Regions from separate parts of the Streptomyces sp. NBC_00631 genome, predicted to be linked through region 1. Evidence: riboswitches for the same ligand, from Rfam matches in the RefSeq annotation. Region 1 holds a riboswitch; each other region holds the start of a gene.
What was found. Region 1 has a riboswitch for cyclic di-AMP ahead of OHB00_RS30185 (transglycosylase SLT domain-containing protein). Riboswitches for the same ligand answer to the same signal wherever they lie in the genome.
Positions count from the first base shown of each region.

Region 2: it holds a riboswitch for cyclic di-AMP, as region 1 does, so the genes downstream of both, OHB00_RS04620 (C40 family peptidase) here and OHB00_RS30185 (transglycosylase SLT domain-containing protein) in region 1, are expected to answer to the same signal.
Region 3: it holds a riboswitch for cyclic di-AMP, as region 1 does, so the genes downstream of both, OHB00_RS37010 (M23 family metallopeptidase) here and OHB00_RS30185 (transglycosylase SLT domain-containing protein) in region 1, are expected to answer to the same signal.

Region 1 is NZ_CP107734.1:6,568,089-6,572,768, reverse strand. Features, by position in the region: gene OHB00_RS30190 (polyprenyl synthetase family protein) at 1-749, opposite strand, end outside; cyclic di-AMP (ydaO/yuaA leader) riboswitch at 2,021-2,217, shown strand; gene OHB00_RS30185 (transglycosylase SLT domain-containing protein) at 2,223-2,711, shown strand; gene OHB00_RS30180 (HAD family hydrolase) at 2,725-3,531, opposite strand; gene OHB00_RS30175 (hypothetical protein) at 3,681-4,271, shown strand; partial or broken gene OHB00_RS30170 (hypothetical protein) at 4,307-4,680, opposite strand, start outside.
Region 2 is NZ_CP107734.1:969,807-974,486, reverse strand. Features, by position in the region: gene OHB00_RS04625 (NAD-dependent epimerase/dehydratase family protein) at 1-170, shown strand, start outside; gene OHB00_RS04620 (C40 family peptidase) at 188-2,326, opposite strand; cyclic di-AMP (ydaO/yuaA leader) riboswitch at 2,337-2,511, opposite strand; gene OHB00_RS04615 (DUF1996 domain-containing protein) at 2,928-4,680, shown strand, end outside.
Region 3 is NZ_CP107734.1:8,058,923-8,063,602, forward strand. Features, by position in the region: gene OHB00_RS37000 (M16 family metallopeptidase) at 1-1,194, shown strand, start outside; gene OHB00_RS37005 (M16 family metallopeptidase) at 1,191-2,579, shown strand; cyclic di-AMP (ydaO/yuaA leader) riboswitch at 2,781-2,944, shown strand; gene OHB00_RS37010 (M23 family metallopeptidase) at 2,957-3,712, shown strand; gene OHB00_RS37015 (GntR family transcriptional regulator) at 4,099-4,680, shown strand, end outside.

The DNA of each region.
Region 1 (4,680 bases):
AGCACCGGAAGCGTGGGCACCCCCTCGCGGAGGTCGGTTCCCGGGGTCTTCCCGGACTCATGGGAGTCGGAGGCGATGTCCAGGACGTCGTCGGCCAGCTGGAAGGCGACACCGAGCCGTTCGCCGTACTGGGTGAGGACGTCGACGACCGTCTCGTCGGCACCGGACAGCATCGCGCCGAAGCGGCAGGAGACAGCGACCAGCGAGCCGGTCTTGCCGCCGAGCACGTCGAGGTAGTGCTCGACCGGGTCACGCCCGTCCGTCGGGCCTGCCGTCTCCAGGATCTGGCCGGTCACCAGCCGTTCGAACGCGAGGGCCTGGACCCGGACCGCCTCGGGGCCGAGGTCGGCGAGGATCTGGGAGGCACGGGCGAAGAGGAAGTCGCCGGTGAGGACGGCGAGCGAATTGCCCCAGCGGGTGTTGGCGCTGTCGACACCGCGCCGCACGGAGGCCTCGTCCATGACGTCGTCGTGGTACAGCGTGGCCAGGTGGGTGAGCTCGACGACCACGGCCGACGGCACGACACCCGGCGCGTACGGGTCGCCGAACTGCGCGGCGAGCATCACCAGCAGCGGCCGGAACCGCTTCCCCCCGGCCCGCACGAGGTGCTGTGCGGCCTCCGTGATGAACGGGACCTCGCTCTTGGTAGCTTCTAGCAAGCCTTCCTCGACAGCCGTCAATCCGGCCTGGACATCGGCTTCCAGAGCCTGGTCCCGCACGCTCAGCCCGAACGGCCCGACGACGGTCACGAGGGGTCTCCTGTCTGCTGGTGTCTACTGGCGATTACGCGGTTTGTCGATAGGTCGCTGCCATCACTCAAGTCAGCGTATCCGGTCAGGTTTCGATCACCGATAGCGCCCACGGTTACACCCCGGGCGCTATCGGATCACGACCGTTATGTTTTTGATCAGCCGATACGACCTGACATCCACTGACTTAACAGCAAGTGCAGACAGTTGTCCCGAACCATGGCCCAGGCCGTGTCCCGCACCAGGACCGACACCGGGGCCAGCGCCGGGTTCGGGTCCGGGTCCGGGCGTGAGGGTCTGTCCGGCGGCGAGTCTCCCGACTGACTGCTACCCCGAAACCGTCCCTTCCCTCCCGAGCGACATCACCTGCCCGGAGGTACCCCCTCCCCTGCTTGCCGAAGCCGACGAGGGCAGCTGGTGCACGAACGGCGCCACCTCCCGCACATCCGTACGCGCCACCTCCACGAGACCACGCGCGACACCCTCCGCCCCCCTTGACCCACATCTCCTTGACCGGCGGAACGGCCTCCCACGCCCGTGGCACCTCGCCGACCGCCCACAGCAGCCGCCGACCGGCCCACTTCGCGGACGACAGCATTGACAACGATGCGCATCACAGCGGAGGTTCCACCCTCCCGGCGGACACTCACCCGGGAGGTCCCGGAGCCCGCCACTCCATCCTCAACGTGACGAGCGTCACGGCTCAGCGATCACCTTCCCAACGTCCCAGCCATGTCCGGACGGCGGCACGCGCGCGTACCGGAGCTTCCGAAGTTGACGAGGGGCACGCCGGAGAGACACCCGATCGAGCGAGCAGGACCCACTGCCGGCGCACAGCCACCTCGCCATTCAGTCCACGCCATTCACCCCGAATACCCCACAATCCGACAATTTGGACTTTCCGTTTGAATCACCCACATCGACGCCCACTCCGTCACCCAGTGGAGGCGATTCATGTGAATGCGGGTGGGAAGTTTTTCCGTCGAACCAGGAAAAAGGTGGATTCCATGAATCCCTCATGTCCGATTTGCGGTTATTGCGATTTCGTGAAGTAGGTCACATGGGCCCCGGTACCGCAAGGCAGGTGGCGCCCCTTCCTTTCCTTTTCCTGCGGGCCAGTTGAGGCTTGGCGATCGCAAAGGATCAAGCACCACATACGCCTCAGGCGAAGGTCAATCGGTGTGTTGTGTGAATGGACTACTTGTTCCGGACATGTGCTCTCGCATACGTTCCCGCTCGCCGGGCGGACGCCGAATCCTGCCGCCGCCCGTCGTGACCCATCGACGAGTCCATTCGCACGGCAGGAGCGGGGGATCCAGGTAAGTCGCCGGACCGGGCGGCCGACGTCACCCAACAGACGTCGTTCCGGAACGGCTAGGGGTGAAGTCGCATCGTCTTCGGGCGGTGCGGCCGGGCACTCCCCGAGCCCGAACCCGACAGCTCACCTCGCAGGCGACGGAGAGGAACTTCGCCATGCCCGCTGCCGTTCAGCACTGCCGTCCCCGCCGTAACCGCATTGTCCGCACGCTCGCCGTCGCCTGCACCGGCGCCGCCGTCCTCGCCCTTCCGCTGATCGGGGCGACCGCCGCCTCCGCCGCCGGGTCCTCCAGCACGACGGCCTCGACGACCCTCGCCGGGTACCCGAACAACCTCGACGGCTGGATCCGCGAGTCGCTCGCGATCATGTCGGAGAAGCACATCCCGGGCACCTACAACGGCATCTACCGCAACGTGATGCGGGAGTCCTCGGGCAACCCGAAGGCCATCAACCTCTGGGACTCCAACGCGGCCGCCGGCATCCCCTCCAAGGGCCTGCTCCAGGTGATCGACCCGACGTTCAACACCTACCACGTGGCCGGCACGTCGTTCGACATCTACGACCCGGTCGCCAACATCACCGCCGCCTGCAACTACGCCGCCGCGCGGTACGGCTCGATGGACAACGTCCACGGCGCGTACTGATCGACGCCCCGGGTCAGTCGAAGAGTCTTTCGAGGACGACGGCGATGCCGTCGTCCTCGTTCGACGTGGTGATCTCGTCGGCCCGCGCCTTGAGTTCGGGATGGGCGTTGGCCATCGCCACTCCGTAGGCGGCCCACTCGAACATCGGGATGTCGTTGGGCATGTCGCCGAAGGCGATGGCCTGTCCGGAGCTCAGTCCCAGATGGTCGGCGGCCAGCGCGAGCCCGGTCGCCTTGGTCACCCCGCACGGCTGTAGTTCGACGGTCCCGGGCCCCGACATGGTGACCGTCGCCAGCGATCCGACCACCGAGCGGGCGGTCGCCGCCAGTTCGTCGTCGGACAGGGTGTGGTGGCGCAGCAGTACCTTGCTGATGGGCGCGCACCACAGGTCGTCGCGGCGGGCGACGCGCAGTGCGGGCAATGTGGGGTGGGGCATCAGATAGCCGGGCTCGATGAGCGTGAGCCCGTCCACGCCGTCCTGGTCGACCGCCGCGTACACCTGGCCGACCTCGGCCTCGATCTTGCCGAGCGCGGTCTCCGCCAGCTCCCGGTCCAGGGTGACCGACCACAGCAGCCGGTCCGCGCCGGCGTCGTACACCTGCGCGCCCTGGCCGCAGACCGCGAGTCCCGTGCAGCCGAGGTCGTCGAGGAGCGGGCGCACTCTCGGCGCGGGGCGGCCGGTCACCACGAGGTGCCGGGCACCGGACCGGCCGGCCCGCGCGAGCGCGGTGAGCGACCGTTCCGAGAGGGTGTCGTCGGCGCGCAGCAGCGTGCCGTCCAGGTCGGTGGCGATCAGTGAGTACGGGGAGGGTGCGACCATGATCAGAGAATACGGACAGCACGCCCCTGCGACTCACTGTGCGTTTCGGCCTCAAGTGGCGCCCGCCCCCGCCGTGATGGGGCCGTTGTCAGTGACGGGCGTTACGTTGTCGGTGAGGCGGTTGTACCGATCCGGCGGGGGTGTTGGTGGTGACGGACGGGTGGGGGGACTTCCGGGAGTATCTGCTGGCAGCGGCGACCGGGGTGCTGGAGCGGTTCCCGGAGGAGTCGCGGCCTGAGATCTACGCGCTGTCGTTCCGTGTCTGGCGGGTCGACGACGACAAGCGCAGACCTTATGTGGCGATCGGCTACAACACGGAGAGCCAGTACGCGGCCGAAAGACGCCGCGAGGACCCGGACGAGGCCCGCTGGAACTACGCGTGCTGGCTCCTCGACGGCTTCGAGATGCTCGGCAACTGCCCTGAGGACCCGGCCGGCAGCGCGCTCTACGTGGAGGAGGTCCGGCGGCTCGGACTCTGGTTCGACGGGGACGAGGACGCCGCCGAACTGGACGCCGCGCGCGAGTTGTTGGGGCGGCACTTCGCCGACGCGTGCGTCCGGCTGGCCCGGGATCTGCACGACAGCGGCCGGATCGAGAAGGTCCTCGGGCGGCCACTGCCGGTGGTTGTCTTCGACATGTACTGCCCGGGCTGGGAGGTCGAGGCCACCCGGGCGGCCAACCCGCCGGAGCTGATCGAGGAGTTCCTGGCCTGGCAGTGGGCGGCCGAGGAGGAGGCGTAGGCCTCGGGGCGGGTGACGGTCCGGCCCCGGGGGTGTCAGGCGTGGGCTGCCGCCAGGTGCTTGGCCAGGCGCGGTGAGGCGAACTCCGTACCGCACACGAACCGCATCACCGGCCCGTACGACGCGGCCGCCGCGAGGCCCGTGAAGTACAGGCCGGGCACGGAGGAGACGTATCCCGCGCCGAGTCTCGGGGCTCCGCGACCGACCGCGACGCGGGTGCGCAGCTCGGGGCCGAGGAAGTCCATCGCGGCGAGGTCCACGCGGTAGCCGGTGGCGGCTATCACGTGGTCGGCGGCGAGACGCTCGGTGCCGCCGTCGTGGGTGCGTACGGTGAGGACCGCGGCGCTGTCCCAGGTACCGGCGCCGGTCACAGCGGCTACCTCGCGGACCTGGACCTTGCCCTCGAAGC
Region 2 (4,680 bases), 5.6 Mb from region 1:
TCGGCCCGCTCTTCGGCCTCAGCCAGGACTACATACGCAAGCACCTCGGCATCCGCTTCCGCGTCGACAACGGCCGCAGCGTCGACGAACTGGGCCTCGTCTACCGGCCCGTCGAGGAGACCCTCCTTGACCACCACGCGAGCTGGCGCGCGCGGCGGCGGAGGGTCTGAACCCAGGGGCCGCCCGGTCAGGCCGGGCGGATCACCCGGTGGATCGCCGACTCCCCGGCGTTGTAGATCGACTCCTCGCGGATGAGCGCCCCGGGGCTCGGCGCGTGCACCATCGTGCCGCCACCCGCGTAGATCCCGACGTGGCTGTCGTCGTCGAAGAAGAAGATCAGGTCACCCGGCTCGACGGCGGCCAGCGTCAGCGGGGTGCCGGCCAGGGTCTGCTCCGCCGCGGTACGGGGCAGCGTCACACCGGCGGCGCGCCAGGCGGCCTGGGTGAGGCTGGAGCAGTCGTACGCGCCCGGCCCGGTCGCCCCCCAGACGCACGGCCGCCCGATCTGCTCCCGCGCGAACGCCAGCGCCTTCATGGCCTTGCCCGGCTCGGCGAACGCGCCGGGCGTGGGCAAGGGCGCGGCGGGAGCCGGAGTGGTGACCTGCGGGGGTGCGGTGGGCAGGGGGGTGACGGGAAGCGGAGCCGTGACGACCGGCGCGACGGTGGGCACCGCCATGGCCGGCGCGGGCGCGGCCATCATCGCCTCGGGCTGCGCGACCATGGCCGTCGGCGCCGCGGCCATCGCCACCGCGGGGGCCGCGGCCATCGGTGCCGCCATGGGCGTGGGCATGGGCGGCGCCATCGGCGCGGGCATCGCGGCGGTGGCGTAGGCGTAGAGGGCGTCGGCGGACTGCATGCCTGCCGCGTAGGCACCGGCCATGTCGGCGGTGGGCGCCGCGGCGTAGGGGGCGGCCGGCGGCATGGCGGCCATGGGCGGTGCGGGGGCGGCGGGGGCGGCCGCGGTGTACGCGTACGCGCCGGCGGCGTAGGCGGTGTCGGCGACGGCCTGGGGCACCTCGGTGTAGGCGGCTGGCGCGTTCGGCGACATGACCCGGAAGCCGCCGGCGTCCATCGGAGCCGGGGCGGGAGCGGCGGGCGCCGAGGTCGGGAAGGCACCGCTGTTCATGGTGGCGGCGGTGGGGAAGGCGCCGCTGTTCGTGGGAGCCGCGGTCGGGAAGACGCTCGTGCTCATGGCGTCGGCGGTCGGGAAGGCGCCCCCGTCGGCCTGGGTCGGCATCGGGAACGAGCCCGTGGCGCCCGGGGTCATGATGCGGAAGGAGCCGGTGTCCCCCGGCGACGGGACCGGAGCCTGCGCGGCGCCCGCGTCCATGGGCGACGCGGTCTGGTAGGTCCCGCCGCCCGAGCCGCCGGGGGTCATGACGCGGAAGCCGCCGGAGTCGGCGGGGGTCTGTCGTGGGGTGTTGTCGGTGCTGCCGGGGGTCATGACGCGGAAGCCGCCCGAGTCCGCCGAGGCCCGGCGTGGGGCGCTGTCGGCGCCCCCCGGGGTCATGATGCGGAAGGTCCCGGTGTCCGACGGGGACACGATCGGGATGCCGCCCGTCTCGGTCACCGCCGGGAGCGCGCGCGTGGCGGCGAGGGCGTCGGTCCGGAAGGAACCGCTGCCGGTGCGCTGGGTGGGTATGCCGACGGCGGGAGCCTGCCACGGCTGCGCCGGGACCTGGGCCTCGGGCGTGGCCCACGGGGCCGGTGCGGGCTGGGCGGCCGGCGCCGGTTCGAGCGCGGGGACGGCGCGCTGCCCGGTGCGCTGGGAAAGCACCTCGCGCGCCTTGGCGAGCTTGAGCTGGTTCCTGGTCTTGAAGGTACCCGGCGCGGGCCGCTGGGGCGTGGCGGCGGGCAGCGCCCTGGGCGCACCGGACGGCCCGGCGGGAAGCGCCGCGGCGGGCCCCGCCGTCAACTCCAGCTTCGGGCGCGCCGGCAACTCACGGACGACCTCGATCTCGCTCTGCGCGGACGGCCCCGCGGTCAACTCCAGCCGCGACGGGCCGGAGTCCTCCAGCTGGGCGAGCAGGTCGGCCGCCATGGCGCTGACGGGCCGCCGTGGGCCGGGCCGTTCGGGCATCCGGTCGGAGGGCAGCGCGGCCGGGACGCTCGGCCCCAGCTTCGAGCGCGCGCCCTCGAACCACTCTCTGGCGATGTTGTCGAGGCCCGGGTCGTCGCGACGGGGCCGCTTGAACAGCGGGACACCACGTGAGCGCGAGCCCCCGCTCGCCGCACGAGTGGCGTTGTAGTTCCCGGTGGCGTTCTCGGCCTGGTCGTAGAGGCTGTCGATCCGCTGTCGAACCTCGTCACGGCTCTCGGGCGCCATTGAGGGGTCGTGCTCCTTCCGTACTCCGCCTACCGGGTTAGCTGTCGGGTTCGGGCGGTGACGTCCGGAAGGCATGCCCTACGGCCTCTGTCCTCGCGGACGGTCGGCCGATTCACCCCAGTGATCGGTTGGGTCCCCGGCTCCGGACTCGCCCCTGGGGGCACCGGATTCGGCGGAGGCCGCGCGGCCCGACGGGATTCGCCGGGGGGAGCCGAACGGCTTAAACGTCAACTTAGCCAACTTGTGTCACTCGTGTGAAGGTTGACGTGCGTAATGTCCGATACGTATTTGTGATGTTCGTCGTAGCGTTCGGAACTCGACCGTACCGGACGGCATTTCGCGCGCATCCAGTGCGTTCGCAGGGTCACCGGGGCGTTGCCGTCGGTCGCGGCTCCCTGCTCCCGGCCGCTGCGGAACTCCCGGTTTCTGTGAGGTCACCGTGAATTCGCGGGTCTGTTGAACACGGTGGCCCCGCGGGCCGTATAGGGCGGGGGATTTCCATGTCCGGCCGCTCACGAGACGCAGGGGAACGACCTTGAGACGCAACAGGCGCAGACGCCCGACCGGCGCACGACGCGCGACCTTCGCAGCGGTCGCGCTGATGCTCGGCGGCGGTGGGCTGGTCGCGGTGAACGTCTACGCCTCGGCCACCGAAGGCGGCGGGGACCAGCAGGCCCAGGTCGCCACCGGCCAGGTGCTGTCCGCGCCCACCATCTACTGCCCCGACGTCGGCAGCCGGCTGACGGCGGTGCCCGACGGGGCCCGTGCCGACGTCGACGGTGAACTCGCCCGGCTGGACCAGCAGGTGGCGGCCGCCTACCAGCAACTCACCCAGTCCGCCGCGGCGATCGAACAGAACCCCGATCTCGCCGACCAGACGATCATGAACCCGCTGAAGGAGAAGCGGTCCGAGTCGATCCGGCGCATCGCCGACGCCATCGACCGCGAGGGCGACCGCCCGCAGGGCCTCGACGACCTCGCCGCCTGCACCCTGCGCTCCTCCAACCAGGGCGCCGGGCAGTCGGCGGCACCCCAGGGCAGTGCCACGCCGAGCCAGAGCGGCCAGGGCAGCGCCGCGCCGAGCCAGGGCACCGGCGCCGGCGGCCAGGGCGGCAACGGCCCGGTCGCCGCGGACTACGCGGACATCACCTCCGTCCAGCCCGACGTCACCACCCCCGCCGAACGGCCCGGCGGCTCCACCGGCACCTTCAGCTCCAGCTGCGGTGTCAACGCGAACGGCCTGTTCAACTCGGACAACGTGATCGTCGCGCCCGGTGTCTCCAACGGCGCCCACCACTTCCACGACTACATCGGCAACCAGTCCAACAACGCCTTCGCCAGCGACCAGGACCTCGCGAACGCCGACACCAGCTGCGCCGACAGGGGTGACAAGTCCACGTACTACTGGCCCGTGCTGCGCCTGCAGAACGGCAAGCAGGAGCGGGACGCCGACAAGCCGGGCGGCGGCACCGAGGGCAACGCCGGGCAGATCGTCACGGCCAAGCAGGTCACACTGACCTTCGAGGGCAACCCGACCTCCAAGGTCACCGAGATGCCGCGGCTGCTGCGCATCATCACCGGCGACGCCAAGGCCTTCGTCAACGGCCCGGCCAACGCCAACGCCTCGTGGAGCTGCACCGGTTATGAGAACCGGCAGCTCAAGGACAAGTACCCGCTGTGCCCCGCGGGCAGTGACGTCGTGCGCACGTTCAAGTTCCAGAGCTGCTGGGACGGCCGGAACATCGACAGCGCCAACCACCGTACCCACGTGGCGTTCGAGGCTCCCGACGGCAGCTGCCCGGCCGGCTTCCAGGCCATTCCGCAGCTGGTGCAGCGCATCGTCTACGACGTGGACGCGCCGAGCCTCGCGGACGGCGGCCGCACGGTCCCGCTGTTCGCGGTGGACTCGTTCCCCGAGCAGCTGCACAAGCCGGTCACCGACCACGGCGACTTCATCAACGTCTTCGACGAGAGCCTGATGCGGACGATGGTCGACTGCATCAACTCCGGCCGGACCTGCGGGGCGGGGGCCGGCGAGCAGCCGCCGTCCGAGAGCGCGGAGCCGACTCCGAGCGAGACGGCGAGCCCGGTCGCACCGCCGGCCCAGAGCCAGAGCGCCGAGCCGTCCGAGCCGGTGACCGAGCAGCCGTCGTCGGAGCAGACTCCGTCCGAGCAGCCGTCGTCCGAGCCCCCGGCCGGCACCCCGGCCACGGAGACCGCCCCCGCCTCCGGCGGCACCGAGCTGCCGAGGGTCGACGCGAGTGTGTCACCGAGGAAGACGTCGACCACGAAGTCGTCGGGCGGCGGTGTGATCAGCAAGCCGACACAGCGGCCCGACACCGAGGCGCCGACCA
Region 3 (4,680 bases), 1.5 Mb from region 1:
ATGTTCCAGGGCTCCGCCCAGGTGACGGGCAACGGCCACTTCGAGCTCGTCCAGGGCGCCGGCGGCTCGCTCAACGGCACCACGAGCTTCGAGCGCACCAACTACTTCGAGACCATGCCCACCCACCAGCTGGAGCTCGCCCTCTGGCTGGAGGCCGACCGCATGGGCTCCCTGCTCGCCGCCCTCGACGACGAGTCGATGGAGAACCAGCGGGACGTCGTCAAGAACGAGCGCCGCCAGCGCTACGACAACGTCCCCTACGGCACCGCCTTCGAGAAGCTGACCGCGCTCGCCTACCCGGAGGGCCACCCCTACCACCACACGCCGATCGGCTCGATGGCGGACCTGGACGCGGCCACCCTGGAGGACGCGCGCGCGTTCTTCCGCACCTACTACGCGCCCAACAACGCCGTCCTGTCGGTCGTCGGCGACATCGACCCGGAGCAGACACTCGCCTGGATCGAGAAGTACTTCGGTTCCATCGCGGCGCACGACGGCAAGCCCACCCCGCGCGACGGCTCGCTGCCCGACGTCATCGGCGAGCAGCTGCGCGAGGTCGTCGTGGAGGAGGTGCCCGCGCGCGCGTTGATGGCCGCCTACCGGCTCCCGGAGGACGGCACGCGCGCGTCCGACGCGGCCGATCTGGCCCTCACCGTCCTCGGCGGCGGCGAGTCCTCCCGCCTCTACAACCGCCTGGTGCGGCGCGACCGTACGGCCGTCGCCGCCGGCTTCGGGCTGCTGCGGCTCGCCGGGGCGCCCTCCCTGGGCTGGCTCGACGTGAAGACCTCCGGTGACGTCGAGGTGCCGGTCATCGAGGCCGCCATCGACGAGGAGCTCGCCCGGTTCGCCGCGGAGGGCCCCACGCCCGAGGAAATGGAGCGCGCTCAGGCCCAGTTGGAGCGCGAGTGGCTGGACCGGCTCGGCACCGTCGCGGGCCGCGCCGACGAACTGTGCCGGTTCGCCGTCCTGTTCGGCGACCCGCAGCTCGCCCTGACCGCCGTCCAGCGCGTTCTCCAGATCACCCCCGAGGAGGTCCAGGAGGTCGCCAAGGCCCGCCTGCGTCCCGACAACCGCGCGGTGCTCGTCTACGAACCCAAGTCCCCGGAGGCGGTGGAGGACGCCGACGTACCCGAGGACCCCGAGGCCGAAGCCACGGTCGAAGCCGGCGACAACGACGAGGAGACGGCCAAGTGACCGAGCTCGCCACCATGGACTTCCACCCCCAGCCGCAGCCGGGCGAGGCCAGGCCCTGGGCCTTCCCCGCCCCCGAGCGCGGCACCCTGGACAACGGCCTGACCGTGCTGCGCTGCCACCGCCCCGGCCAGCAGGTCGTCGCCGTCGAGGTGCTCCTGGACGCGCCCCTGGACGCCGAGCCGGCCGGCCTGGACGGCGTCGCCACGATCATGGCGCGCGCTTTCTCCGAGGGCACCGACAAGCACGCCGCCGAGGAGTACGCCGCCGAGCTGGAGCGGGCCGGCGCCACCCTCGACGCGCACGCCGACCACCCCGGCGTCCGCGTCAGCCTGGAGGTCCCGGCCTCCCGGCTGGCCAAGGGTCTCGGGCTGCTCTCCGACGCCCTGAGGGCGCCCGCCTTCGCCGAGAGCGAGGTCGAGCGGCTGGTCCGCAACCGCCTGGACGAGATCCCGCACGAGCTGGCCAACCCCAGCCGCCGGGCCGCCAAGGAGCTCTACAAGGAGCTGTTCCCGTCGACCGCGCGGATGTCCCGTCCGCGCCAGGGCACCGAGGACACCGTCGAGAAGATCGACGCGGCTGCCGTCCGCGCGTTCTACGACCGGCACGTCCGACCCGCCACGGCCACCGTGGTCGTCGTCGGCGACCTGACCGGCATCGACCTGGACGAGCTGCTCGGCGAGACCCTGGGCGCCTGGCGCGGCTCCACCGCCCAGCCCCGGCCGGTCCCGCCGGTCACCGCCGACGACACCGGCCGGGTCGTCATCGTGGACCGGCCAGGCGCCGTCCAGACCCAGCTGCTCATCGGCCGCGTCGGCCCCGACCGGCACGACCGCGTCTGGCCCGCCCAGGTGCTCGGCACCTACTGCCTGGGGGGCACCCTCACCTCCCGCCTGGACCGCGTCCTGCGCGAGGAGAAGGGCTACACCTACGGCGTCCGCTCCTTCGGGCAGGTCCTGCGTTCCGCCCCCGACGGCACCGGCGCCTCGATGCTCGCCATCAGCGGCTCCGTGGACACCCCGAACACCGGCCCGGCACTGATGGACCTGTGGACGGTGCTGCGCACGCTCGCGGCCGAGGGCCTCACGGACGCCGAGCGCGACGTGGCCGTGCAGAACCTCGTCGGGGTGGCGCCGCTCAAGTACGAGACGGCGGCGGCCGTCGCCGGCACCCTGGCCGACCAGGTCGAGCAGCACCTGCCGGATGACTTCCAGGCCACGCTCTACCGGCAACTCGCCACCACCGGCACGGTGGAGGCCACCGCGGCGGTCGTGAACGCCTTCCCGGTGGACCGTCTGGTGACCGTCCTCGTCGGGGACGCGGCACAGATCAAGGAGCCAGTCGAGGCGCTCGGGATCGGCGAAGTCACGGTCGTCGCGGCGGAGTAGCCCCACGCGGTTCCACGCGCGCGTGCGGAGCCCTGGTGACCGTCGGTCACCAGGGCTCTCGTATGTCCGAATTGGGGCGGAGGTTGCCTGTCTGCCCTGTGGGATGCGCTACAAAAACCGTGATCCGTTTGGGTATTGAAAGCAGCCCCTCATAGGTTCTTCCGGGCTGTCCGTCAGGCAGTACGCCGCGCCCGCGGCACCGGACAGCCATCGCCGAGTCCCCGTACGGCGCGAGCCAGGGGAGCCGGGGACCCACGCAGTCCCTGGGGTGAATCGGGCGCCCGCGCGTGTCGCGAGGGGGCCCGTAGGAGACCTTCCTGCTCCGAACCCGTCAGCTAACCCGGTAGGCGAGAGGGAAGGAAAGGACCAGCCTCTACATGGCGTTCATGTGCGCCTCCGGGAAGCACCGTCGTCCCGGCCGGGTGAAGCGCACCACCGCGCAGGCCGCCGGTATCGCGGCCCTCACCACCACGGGTGTCATCGGCACCGTCTCCGCCGCCCCGGCGCTCGCCGCCGAGAACTCCGTCGAGCAGACCGGCCTCACCCCGGTCATCACGATCAGCGACTCCGTCGCCGAGCAGATCGACGCCCAGGCCGCGGCCCAGAAGGCCGTCGCCGAACGCAAGGCGGCCGAGGAGGCCGCCCGCGAGAAGGCCGCCGAGCAGGCCAGGAAGGAGCGCGCGGCCAAGGCACGCGCCGCCCGTGCGGCCGAGCGCAAGCGCCTGAACACCTTCGTCGCGCCGATCAGCGACTCCTACGTCTCCACCGGCTACAAGACCGGCGGCTCCCTGTGGTCCTCCGGCGCCCACACCGGCATCGACTTCCACGCCGCGAGCGGCACCGTGGTGCACGCGGTCGGAACCGGCACGGTCGTCTCCACCGGCTGGGGCGGGGCGTACGGCAACGAGATCGTCATCAAGATGGCCGACGGCATGTACACCCAGTACGGCCATCTCTCCTCCATCGGCGTCTCGGTGGGCCAGAAGGTCACCCCCGGCCAGCAGATCGGCCTCTCCGGCGCGACCGGCAACACCACCGGCCCCCACCTCCACTTCGAGGCCCGCACCACCCCGGACTACGGCTCCGACGTCGACCCGGTCGCCTATCTCCGCAAGCACGGCGTGAACGTCTGACGGGAGCCGGACAGGGGCGCCGCGCCTGGGCCGACGTGGTCGCGATGCGTGCGGATGCGTCGTGGCTGGTTGCGCAGTTCCCCGCGCCCCTTTCGGGGCGCTGCGCGTGACGCGCCCCGAAAGGGGCGCGGGGAACTGCGCGAGCAACCCCCACGCACCCGTACCCGACCAGCGAGGCGAACCGCTGCCAGTCCGGCGACAACGACTCGTGAGATGTTCCGAAGCCCCGACCCCCGCGCCGGGGCTTTCGTCGTTTTCGTGCCCCGGCTGTCCAAAATATATCCCTGGATTCCGGCCCGCCGTCGGAAATTCCCGCTCATTGCAATAGAGTCACGGAACGGACGCCACTCGGCGGCGTTTCACGGGGATTAAGGCGGAGGTCGGTCATGCGTATTCCGGCGCACTCGGTATGCACGGCGATCCGGGACGACATCGTCGCGGGGGTCCACGAGCGGGGCAGCCGGCTCACCGAGGAACTCCTGGCCCGCCGCTACGGCGTCTCGCGCGTCCCGGTCCGCGAGGCCCTGCGCACCCTGGAGGCCGAGGGCTTCGTGGTGACGCGCCGGCACGCGGGCGCGTGCGTCGCCGAACCGAGCGAGCAGGAGGCCGCCGACCTGCTGGAGATGCGCACGCTCCTGGAGCCGCTCGGCGCCTTTCGGGCCGCCCAGCGCCGCTCCGAGGCCCACCTCAAGGTGCTGCGCGGACTGGTCAGGCTGGGCCAGGAGCGGGCCAGGCGCGGTAACAGCGAGGACCTGCGCTCCCTGGGCGGCTGGTTCCACGAGACGCTCGCCCAGGCCTCCGGCAGCCACGCCCTGACCTCGACGCTGACCCAGCTGCGGCACAAGATCACCTGGATGTACACGGTGGAGACACCCGCCAACCCCGTGGAGTCATGGACGGAGCACGGCGCCATCGTGGACGCGGTGGCGCGCGGCGACGGCGAGCGCGCCCGGGCGATCACGGCACTG